2 regions of the Micromonospora vulcania genome follow, and region 2 is predicted to be linked to the other one. Evidence: riboswitches for the same ligand, from Rfam matches in the RefSeq annotation. Region 2 holds a riboswitch; the other holds the start of a gene.

The links. A riboswitch is a leader RNA that binds a small molecule or an ion and turns the genes downstream of it on or off. The one in region 2 is predicted to bind cyclic di-AMP.
Region 1: it holds a riboswitch for cyclic di-AMP, as region 2 does, so the genes downstream of both, ACFQGL_RS28100 (coiled-coil domain-containing protein) here and ACFQGL_RS03105 (coiled-coil domain-containing protein) in region 2, are expected to answer to the same signal.

Annotation. Positions count from the first base shown of each region.
Region 1 is NZ_JBHSQS010000027.1:22,784-28,059, forward strand. It holds gene ACFQGL_RS28080 (heavy metal translocating P-type ATPase) at 1-607, opposite strand, end outside; gene ACFQGL_RS28085 (hypothetical protein) at 620-1,597, opposite strand; gene ACFQGL_RS28090 (heavy-metal-associated domain-containing protein) at 1,611-1,820, opposite strand; gene ACFQGL_RS28095 (metal-sensitive transcriptional regulator) at 1,974-2,270, shown strand; cyclic di-AMP (ydaO/yuaA leader) riboswitch at 2,868-2,998, shown strand; gene ACFQGL_RS28100 (coiled-coil domain-containing protein) at 3,003-4,022, shown strand; gene ACFQGL_RS28105 (carbonic anhydrase) at 4,076-4,795, opposite strand; gene ACFQGL_RS28110 (helix-turn-helix transcriptional regulator) at 4,996-5,276, shown strand, end outside.
Region 2 is NZ_JBHSQS010000002.1:111,551-116,826, reverse strand. It holds gene ACFQGL_RS03115 (HelD family protein) at 1-1,891, shown strand, start outside; gene ACFQGL_RS03110 (cation diffusion facilitator family transporter) at 1,998-2,915, shown strand; cyclic di-AMP (ydaO/yuaA leader) riboswitch at 3,030-3,161, shown strand; gene ACFQGL_RS03105 (coiled-coil domain-containing protein) at 3,167-4,234, shown strand; gene ACFQGL_RS03100 (hypothetical protein) at 4,354-4,989, shown strand; gene ACFQGL_RS03095 (SRPBCC family protein) at 5,171-5,276, opposite strand, start outside.

The DNA.
Region 1 (5,276 bases), on a different contig from region 2:
CCCCGTCGGTGCGGGTGATGTCGAAGCGGAACGGATGCGTCATGCCGGGCAGGCCGGCGTCGCCGAGGAAGAGCGCCCAGAGCGACCAGCCGAACGCGGCCAGGGTGCCGAGCGACACGAGAGTGTCCATGGTCGCGGCACCGTGCCGCAGGTTGGTCCAGGCCGCCCGGTGGAACGGCAGCCCACCCCAGACCACCACCGGGGCGGCCAGGGTCAACGACAGCCACTGCCAGTAGTCGAACTGCCAGGCCGGCACCATGGCCAGCAGGACCACCGGCACGCTGAGGACCACCGAGACCCAGAGCCGGGTACGCGGGCCACGCAGCGCGTCCACCGGCTGCTCGGCGGGATCGGCGGCGGACGGTGAGGGCGGCAGCGCGGCCGTGTAGCCGGTCTTCTGCACGGTGTCGATGAGGTCGTCCGGCGTGACGCCGTCCGCGTACCGGACGGTGGCCTTCTCGGTGGCGTAGTTGACGGTCGCGCTGACCCCGTCCATCCGGTTCAGCTTCTTCTCGACGCGGGCGGCACAGGCGGCGCAGGTCATCCCGCCGATCGCCAGCTCGATGCGGTTCGGTGCCTCCGGCAGCGGTCTGCTGGTGGTGGTCATCGTCTCGTCCCGTCAGTCGTGCCCGTGCCCGGGAGTGCCGTGGTCGGCGCCGCCGGTCGGTACGGGTGCGCTCGGCGTGGTGCCGCCGCCGGGCGTCGGGGCCGTGGTCGCCGGGGTGCCGGCGACCACGGTGAACTCGGCGGTGTGCACCGACCCGCCGTGCCGGAAGTCCAGGTAGAGCCGGTAGCTGCCGGCCGAGGGCACCTCGGCGAAGAAGGTGACGGCGGGGCCGGATGGCGTCCGCCCGTCGCCCGGCGTCCCGTCCGGGTGCACGTGCAGGTACGCGAGGTCGCCCCGACGCAGCGCCACCAGGTGGCCGTACGCGCCCAGGTAGGGCTCCAGGTCGGTGACCGGCTGCCCGTCGCGGCTGACGGTCAGGGTGAGCGACGAGGTCTGGCCGGGCTGCGGTGCGCCCGCCAGGGTGACCGTGTAGCCGTCGACGGTGGCGCTGGTGGCCGGTGCGGGCAACGGCCGCTCGGTCAGCGTTCCGGGGACGGTCACGTCCACGCCGAGGGTCAGCGGCTCGGCCCCGGTCGGTGTGAAGTCGGCGAACGCCCGCCACTGCCCGGGCCCGGCCAACGGGGTGGCGACCCGCCAGGTGCCGTCCGGGCCCAGCTCCGGATGCACGTGGCGGAAGCCGGAGAGATCCCGTCGGGCGACGATGAGGTGCATCCGCTTGTCGTGCGCCACGTCGTACCGGGTCACCGGCCGGCCGTCCGGGCCGCCGATCCGGAAGGCAAACTCGCCGGCCAGAGTGGCGACCGGTTCGAGGGTGTAGCCGCGGTCGGAGACCAGCAGACCACCCGGGAGCCGATCGGCCGCCTCGTCGTGCTCGCCCTGGCCGGCTGGGCCCGCCGCATGGGTGCCGCCGTCGTGCCGACTCTCGGCGACCGGGGTGGCGGCATCGGTGACTCGACCGATCCCGTACGCCGCGCCGAAGACCGCCGCGAGACCGAGTGCGAACCCGCCCAGTCTGGTCGCCGTGTTCATGTCGGCCCCCTCGTCAGCCGTCGACGAGGTCGTAGCCGGCCTCGTCGACGGCCGCCCGGACGGACTCCACGTCCAGCGGCTGGTCGCTGCCGACGGTGACCCGACCGGTGGCCAGGTCCACCTGCACGTCTCGGACACCCGCGATGGCACTCACCTCGGCGCTGACCGCGCTGACGCAGTGCCCGCAGGTCATGCCCTGCACCTGGTACGTCGTGTTGACCATCGGAGCGTCTCCCTCCATCGCCTCCGAAGCCTATACCCCCCAGGGGTAAGGAGAAGGCGGATCCCTGCGCTGACCTGTTACCGGTACCCGGTGGGGGTATCTGACAAGAAAGGACCGTACCATACCCCCCAGGGGTACGCTATCCTGGTCCGCATGACCGCACCCACCCCGATCCGCGGGTACACCGCCAGCAAGGACCAGCTGCTCGCGCGGCTCCGTCGTGTGGAGGGGCAGGTCCGGGGCATCGAGAAGATGGTCGACGAGGACCGCTACTGCATCGACGTGCTCACCCAGATCTCCGCGATCCAGGCCGCCCTGGACAAGGTGGCGTTGGGCCTGCTCGACGGGCACGCCCGGCACTGCATGCACGAGGGAGCGGCCGAGGGTCGGGCCGACGAGATGGCCACCGAGATGATGGCGGCGGTCGGTCGGCTGATGAAGCGCGGCTGACCGCCCGCCCGTCCGCCGCCGCGTCGGCGGCCCGCCTATCCGACACTCCGCCACGCCCTGCAACCACCGGTCCGGCTGGTTAGCATTTGCGACGATGGCCCTCCGGACCCCGCTCCGCCTGCGCAGTGGACACCGGCGCCGCCGCAGCGCGGCGTCGACTCCGGCCGACCGGGCCGGACGCTCACCGTCCGTAGCCGCGGGGTCGCCATCCAGCGAACCAACTCTCCCGTACCCGCACGTTCCCGCAGCGGCGGTGAACCGAGCGGCCCGCCGGCACGTATCCCGCACCGGATCGTTGGGAGTCGCGCATCGGGTTCCGACCACACCCGCGCCCGGATCGACCCGACCCGATCCGGGCGCGGACCGCACCCCTAGCCACCGCCACCGACCAGTGGCCAGAGCGGAACAGGAGCACGGAAACGGCATGGTGACACTCCTCAGCGTGACCAGGTGGGGCGTCCGCCCTGAGAACCGCATCACTGGTCACTCAGCGCCATGGCGAAATGACGCTTTTGGTGGGCATCGGGACGTAGCTCAGCCGGTCGACTCTCGGGTAACCTCGCTGCCGGTTACCGAGGAAGGCGCGCAGCGGCGCCTGCGGTGCCACCGCCCAATCGCCAACCGGCGAGCCGGGAACCCAGGTACGTGGGGTGAATCCGCGTCAGCGGTAGGGGCCACTTCCGCCCCGAACCCGTCAGCTAACCCGGTCGGCGGTCGACGGAAGGGAACATTGTGACGGCACCCCTACGCCGCTGGATGACACCCGCGGTGGCCGTGATTGCCGCATTGACCGTGCTCGCCGGCCCCCTCCCGGCACATGCCGCCCCGGCGACGCCCACACCGTCCGGGCACGAGGAGGACGGCGAGCCTCAACTGCTCACCGACGTCATCGAGAAGACCAACCGCGACTATTCCGCGGCGAAGTCCAAGCTGGACAAGTCGAAGGCGCGGCAGGCGGATCTGGCGCGGGAGGTCGACCGGGCCAAGGCCGACCTCGACGCGCTGGCCCCGCAGGTCGGGCAGATCGCCGCCCAGTCGTACCGAACGGGGCGGATCGGCGCCATCGCGATGCTGTTGGAGAGCGACGCCCCCGACTCGTTCGTCCAGCGGGCGGCGACGCTCGACGAGATGAACATGGTCAACGAGAAGAAGCTCGCCGAGGTCAACGCCGTGAAGGCCCGCGCCGAGCAGGCCAAGCTTGCCCTCGATGCGGAGGTCCGCGAGCAGCAGAAGCAGGCCGCACTGATGGCCAAGCAGAAGCGTGACGCGGACAAGGCGCTCGCCCTGGTCGGTGGGAAGGGCTTCACCGGTGGCCTGGTGGCGGCCACCTCACCGGTCGCCCGGATCGGTCCAGGCCGCACCGCCGACGGGGACTGGAAGTCCGAGTCGTGCAGCGCGAAGGACCCCACCACCTCGGGCTGCATCACCCCGCGCACGTTGCACGCCTACAAGGAGGTCAAGCGGGCCGGCTTCAACCGGTTCGTCGGCTGCTACCGCTCCGGCGGTCCGTGGGAGCACCCGAAGGGCCGCGCCTGCGACTGGTCGCTGCAGAAGAGCGGCTTCGCCCCGTGGCACAACGAGGACACCCGGACGTACGGCAACAACGTCGCCGCGTTCCTGATCCGCAACGCCGACCGGCTCGGCATCTACTACGTGATCTGGAACCGGCAGATCTGGTTCCCGGCGACCGGCTGGAAGTCGTACAGCGGGCCGTCGAACCACACCGACCACGTACACATGTCGCTGCTCTGACCCGCACACGCGTCGAGGGCCGTCCCGCACCGTGCGGGGCGGCCCTCGTCGCGTCAGGCCGCGGCGGGCGCGGCCGGGTCGGCGGGTACGTCGAGCGTCGCGGCACCGGCCGGCACGGAGGCCACCGGACGCACCACTCCGGCGGCGAGCCGGTAGGACACCCCGACAACCGCGCACCGCCCCTGCGCCACCTCGGCAGCCAACACCGGCGACTGGTCGAGCAGCGTCTCGACGGTCTGTGCGATGTGGATGTCGACGATGCCGTCGATGTCGTCCACCCCCTCGGAGGCGGCCCGGCGCAGGCTGGGCAGCACGGCGTCGACGACCGCGCGCAGGTGCCCCCGGGGAGCGGTGCCGGTGGTGGCCGCCTCCCGGGCTGCCTGCACCGCACCGCACGAGTCGTGCCCGAGCACCACCACCAGGGGCGTACCGAGCACCGTCACCGCGTACTCCACGCTGCCCAGCACCTCCGGGCCGACAATGTGCCCGGCGGTGCGGACCACGAACAGGTCACCCAGCCCCCGGTCAAAGATGATCTCGGCGGCCAGCCGGGAGTCGGAGCATCCGACGATCACCGCGAACGGGTGCTGCCCATCGGCCACCGCCGCCCGATGCTCGGCGTCCTGGTTCGGGTGGCGCGGGGCACCGCTGACGAACCGCTGGTTACCGGCGGCCAGCTCCGCGTACGCCCGCGCCGGGTCGGTGGGCGTCGACTCCGGGCCGGCGCCTCGCTGCGGCCCCGGCTGCCCGCCGGGCGTGACGGGACGATTCATCCCCGTACCTCGTCTCCACGCATTTGGCCTGCTCAACGGGCCGTTAACCGAGCCTGCGGTGTGCGTTGGCCCGGGCTCCACCGTCACATGCACCGCAACATGCGTCAAGATATGCGTGATATAGATTTCATACGTTGGTCCGGGCCGGCCCCTCCGGCGACGGTCCGGGCAGAGCGGGAAAGCGGAGAGGCGGTCCCACATTGGCGAGCACGGCGACGGCGGCAGGCGACACCGGTGGCGGCCGGAACTGGACGTTCCTCACCAACCACGGCCACGTTCTGCTGGCCATCGCACGCGACCCCACCGCGCGGCTGCGTGACGTCGCGGCCGAGGTCGGCGTGACCGAGCGGGCCGCGCAGGCGATCGTGGCCGACCTGGAGGCGGGCGGCTACCTGCACCGCACCCGGGTCGGCCGGCGCAACGAGTACACGCTCAACCCGGCCGGTCGGTTCCGGCATCCCGCGGAGGCCGACCGTCAGGT
Region 2 (5,276 bases):
CTTCGGCCGGCTGGACCTGCGGGACCGGCAGATCCTGCACGTCGGGCGGCTCGGCATCCGCGACGAGGACGCCTCCACGCTGGTCGTGGACTGGCGAGCCCCGGCCGCCGCCGCCTTCTACCAGGCCACGCCGACCCAACCGCTGGACGTGGTGCGCCGCCGCACCATCCAGTCCCGCAACGAGCGGGTCACCCGGATCGAGGACGACCTGCTGGACCCGACCGCCGCGCCGGAGGGGATGACGGTTGTCGGCGACGGCGCGCTGCTGGCCACCCTGTCCCGGGCCACCGGCCGGGGCATGCGCGACATCGTGGCGACCATCCAGCGGGAGCAGGACGAGGCGATCCGCTCCCCCGGTTCCGGGGTGACGATCGTCGCCGGTGGGCCGGGCACCGGCAAGACCGCGGTGGCCCTGCACCGGGCGGCGTACCTGCTCTACTCCGACCGCAGCCGGTACGCCGGCGGCGGCATCATGGTGGTCGGCCCGTCCTCGGTCTTCGTCGAGTACATCGCCTCGGTGCTGCCCTCGCTCGGTGAGGACACCGCGACCCTGCACTCGTTGGGCACCCTCTTCCCGGGGATGACCGCCACCCGCACCGACCCGCCCGAGGTGGCGTCGGTGAAGGGCTCGCTGCGGATGCGCCGGGTGCTGGAGCGGGCGGTCCAGGACGCGGTGCCGGGCGGGCCGGGTGAGCTGCGGTTGCTCTACCGGGGCACGCTGCTGCGGCTGGACCGGGCCGAGCTGGACGGGATCCGGAACCGCGCGCTGCCCCGGGGCGCCCGACGCAACGAGGCCCGCCGGGCCGGCTTCGACGGTGTCTTCGCCGCGCTCTGGGCGCAGGCCCGCCGGTTGGGCATCACCCGGCTTCCGGAGCAGCAGGCCTTCGAGAGCGAGATCGCCGAGCGGGCGGAGTTCCGGGAGTTCCTCAAGGCGTGGTGGCCGCGACTGCACCCGCGGCACGTGCTCGGCTGGCTGGCCCGGCCGGACCGGCTGCGCCGGTACGCGGGCGGGATCCTCTCCAGCGCCGAGATCCGCCTGCTGAACACGGCGTACCGGAGTTTGGACGACGCCGGGCTGACCATCGCCGACGTGGCGCTGCTGGACGAGTTGGACGCGCTGCTCGGCAAGCCGATGCGGCCGGCCCGGGCCAAGCGCGACCCGTTCCAGCTCGCCGGCGGGGTCCGCGAGCTGAGCACTCTCGGCGAGCGGCAGCGGGCCGCCCGGGCGGCGGCCCGTGAGCGGCCGGAGGACTACCGGGAGTACGCGCACGTGGTGGTGGACGAGGCGCAGGACGTGTCGCCGATGCAGTGGCGCATGGTCGGCCGACGTGGCCGGTTGGCCTCCTGGACGGTGGTGGGCGATCCGGCGCAGACCGCATGGACCGGTGACCCGGAGGAGTTGACCCGGGCTCAGGACCAGGCGTTGGGCCGGCGCAAGCGGCACAACTTCACGCTGACCACCAACTACCGCAACTCGGCGGAGATCTTCGCGGTGGCGGCGACGGAGATCCGCCGGCTCTACCCCGACCTGCCGCTGCCGACCGCCGTCCGCTCCACCGGAATCGACCCGGTCGAACTGGTGGTCTCCGCCGAGGAGTTGGAGGCCGCGACCGTCAAGGCGGCCACCGGGCTGTTGGCCGAGGTGGAGGGCACGGTCGGGGTGATCACGCCGGTCCCCCGCCGCGACGAGGTCGCCGGCTGGCTCGGCGCGCTCGGCGCGTCGCGGTTGCAGGTGGTCACCAGCCTGGAGGCCAAGGGCATGGAGTACGACGGGGTGGTGCTGGTCGCGCCGACCGAGATCCGGGCGGATCCGGGCGCCGGCGTACGCACGCTCTACGTCGCGCTCTCCCGGGCCACCCAGCGGCTCACCACCATCGATCCGACCGCCTGATCCGGGGCAACGGCCCGCGCTGGGCGGCGTCCGGCCCTACACTTGCATACATAGCGATGTGAGCATACATTTGACCCGGTCCCGATCGACGGCGGAGGGTGGTTCCGTGGGCGCAGGTCATGACCACCACCATGGGTCGGTCGCCAACGCCGCGCAGCAGCACCGAGGCCGGCTCTGGGCGGCGTTCGGGCCGCTCGCCACCCTGATGGTCGTCGAGGCGGTGGCCGCCTTCCACACCGGATCGCTGGCCCTGCTCTCCGACGCCGGGCACATGTTCACCGACGTGCTCGGCATCGCGATGGCGCTCGCCGCGATCACCGCGACCCGCCGGGCCACCGGCGATCCGCAGCGCACCTTCGGGCTCTACCGACTTGAGGTGCTCGCCGCGCTCGCCAACGCCGTCCTGCTCTCCGGCGTGGCGGTCTACGTGGTGATCGAGGCGATCGGCCGGTTCGGCGACCCGCACCGGGTGCTGGCCGGCCCGATGCTCGTGGTGGCCGTACTCGGCCTGCTCGCCAACCTGATCGCGTTCGCCCTGCTCCGCGCCGGGGCCCGGGAGAGCATCAACATCCAGGGCGCCTACCTGGAGGTGGTCGGCGACCTGCTCGGCTCGCTCGGCGTGATCGGCGCCGCGCTGCTGATCGAGGTCACCGACTGGTGGTGGGCCGACGCGGCGGTCGCGGTCGCCATCGGCGTGTTCATCCTGCCGCGCACCTGGCGGTTGGGCCGGGCCGCCGTCCGCATCCTGGTGCAGGCCGCCCCGGAGCACCTGCAGGTGACCGCCGTGCACGACCGGCTGGCCGCCGTGCCCGGCGTCGTCGAGGTGCACGACCTGCACGTCTGGACGCTCACCTCGGGCATGGAGGTGGCCTCGGCGCACCTGACCATGGCACCCGACGCGGAGGTCGGCGCGGTGCTCACCGCGGCCCGCACCGCCCTGCACGACGACTTCCGGATCGAGCACGCGACGTTGCAGATCGAGCCCGGCGCCGCCCCCGGCGCCTGCGGCTCGATCGAGTGGTAGTGGCGAGTTCATCGTTACCACGCACGCACCGTCCGTCACATCGGCTGCATCGACCCCACCTGCACCGGTAAGCTCGGTCCCGGCCTCCACCAAGCGGCGCCCACCCGGTGCCGGTGGCGGTCGCCGCCTAATCGCCCGAGCGGGCGAACCGGGGAACCATGTTCCTGGGGTGCATCCGCGTCAGCGGTAGGGATCTTCCGTCCCGAACCCGTCAGCTAACCCGGTCGGCGGCTGACGGAAGGACATGCGTAGTGGCACCAGCACGACCACCCACGGCCCGATTCGCGGGCCTGATCGTCGCGATGTTCGCTCTCGGCATCGCACTCCCGGCCGGCACCGCCTCGGCCGCTCCCCCGACCGGCCTGCGGGCCGCCGCCGCACCCGACGACGACGTCGAGGGCGGCACCCCGGCGTTACGGGCCCAACTGGAGGCCGCCAGCAAGGGCTACCTGGACGCGAAGCGCGCGCTGGAGACCTCCGTGCAGCGGCAGCAGCAGCTCACCGCCCAACTGAAGACCACCGAAGCCGAGCTGTCGCACCGCAGCGGCAAGGTCGGCACGATCGCCGGGATGGCCTACCGCACCGGGCGGCTCGGCACGGTGTCGGCGCTGCTCAACAGCAACACCCCGGAAGGCTTCATGGACCGGGCCGCCGCGCTGGGGGCGGTCGCCGCCAACGAGGACCGGGCGCTGCGTGACCTGCTCGCCACCAAGGACGAGGTCACCCGCACCCAGGTAGCCCTGGACGGTGAGATCCGCGAGCAGCAGAAGCAGGTCGCGGTGATGGCCAAGCGCAAGGAGCAGGCCGAACGGGCCCTCACCGTCGCCACGACCAGGGCCCAGGCCACCGCCGACAGCGGCGACTCCAACCGGGGCACCTCCACCGCCAACGCGACACCGGCGCCCCGCAACTCGGACGGCTCCTGGCCGTCGGAGTCGTGCAGCGTCAACGACCCCACGCCGGCGTCCGGCTGCGTCACCCCACGCACCCTGCACGCGCTCAACCAGGCCAAGGCCGCCGGCTTCACCCGGTACGTCTCCTGCCACCGCAACGGTGGCTCCGGCGAGCACCCGAAGGGTCGGGCCTGCGACTTCGCCGCGCAGAAGTCCGGCTTCGGCGGCAACGCCACCGGCGGTGACAAGACGTACGGCAACAACCTGGCGGCGTACTTCATCCGCAACGCCGACCGGCTCGCCGTGCTGTACGTGATCTGGTACCGGCAGATCTGGCTGCCCAGCAGCGGGTGGAAGGCGTACAGCGGGGCGGGCGGCGACCCGTCCAGCGCACACACCAACCACGTGCACCTGTCCGTCTACTGACCCGTCCCGGTCGGTGCCCCCGTGACTCGGGGGCACCGACCGGAGTACGTCCGGGGGCGTACCCCGGGTGTCGTCGGCGGTCGGACGACCCGGGCACGCCCGGCGGGCAGCATCCAGGTATGCCTCGGATCTCGCCCACCGCCCGCAAGGCACTGCTCACCCTGCACCTGATCACCTCGCTCGGCTGGCTCGGCGCCGACCTGGTGCTGCTCACCCTCGGCATCGCGGTGCAGCGCGGCGCCGACCCGGCCGCCTTCTACCCGGTCGCCGCGCTGATCGGCACCGTGCTGTTCGCGCCGCTGAGCGTGCTCGTCTGGCTGATCGGCGTGGTCAGCGCGCTGCTCACCCCGTGGGGGCTGCTGCGCTACCGCTGGGTGGTGGCCAAGCTCGTGATCACCACGGTGATGGTCGGGCTGGTGCTGTTCCTGCTCACCCCGAACCTGCGGCACGCCGGGGCGCTGGGCGCCGCCCTGCCCGCTCGGGACCGCGCCGACCTGGTGATCGCACCCACGGTGTCCACCAGCCTGATGATCATCGCGACGGTGCTCTCCACGTACAAACCATGGGGACGACGACCGGCCGCACAGCCGGCAGCGGCTCGCGGCGCTCGCACCCGCGCGGCCCGCGGCGGCCGTGATCGCGCTGCCGCCAGCGCAGGTGGTCGCGCTGCCGCCGGCGACCGTGATCGCGCTGCCGCCGGCGGCCGTGATCGCGCTGCCGCCGGCGGCGGTGATCGCGCTGCAACCAGGATGTAGTGGCCTCCCGCTGCCCGCAGGCCACTACATCGTGGATCGAGCGCGATCACCGCGCCGCGCAGGCGCGGCGCGGCCGCGGGGGTCATCGCGCGGCGCGGGCGCGGCGCAGGCGCGGCGCGAGCCGCAGAGGTGATCGCTCGGCGCAGCGCGGGCGCGGCGCGGGACGCGAGGCGCGGGTGGGTCAGGTCGTGGGTGGGGGGTCGCCGGTTTGGTCAAGGGCTGCGGCGAGGCGGGTGGCCAGGGCCAGGTGCGCCGAACGGGCCTGGCCGAACGCGTACCGGAACAGT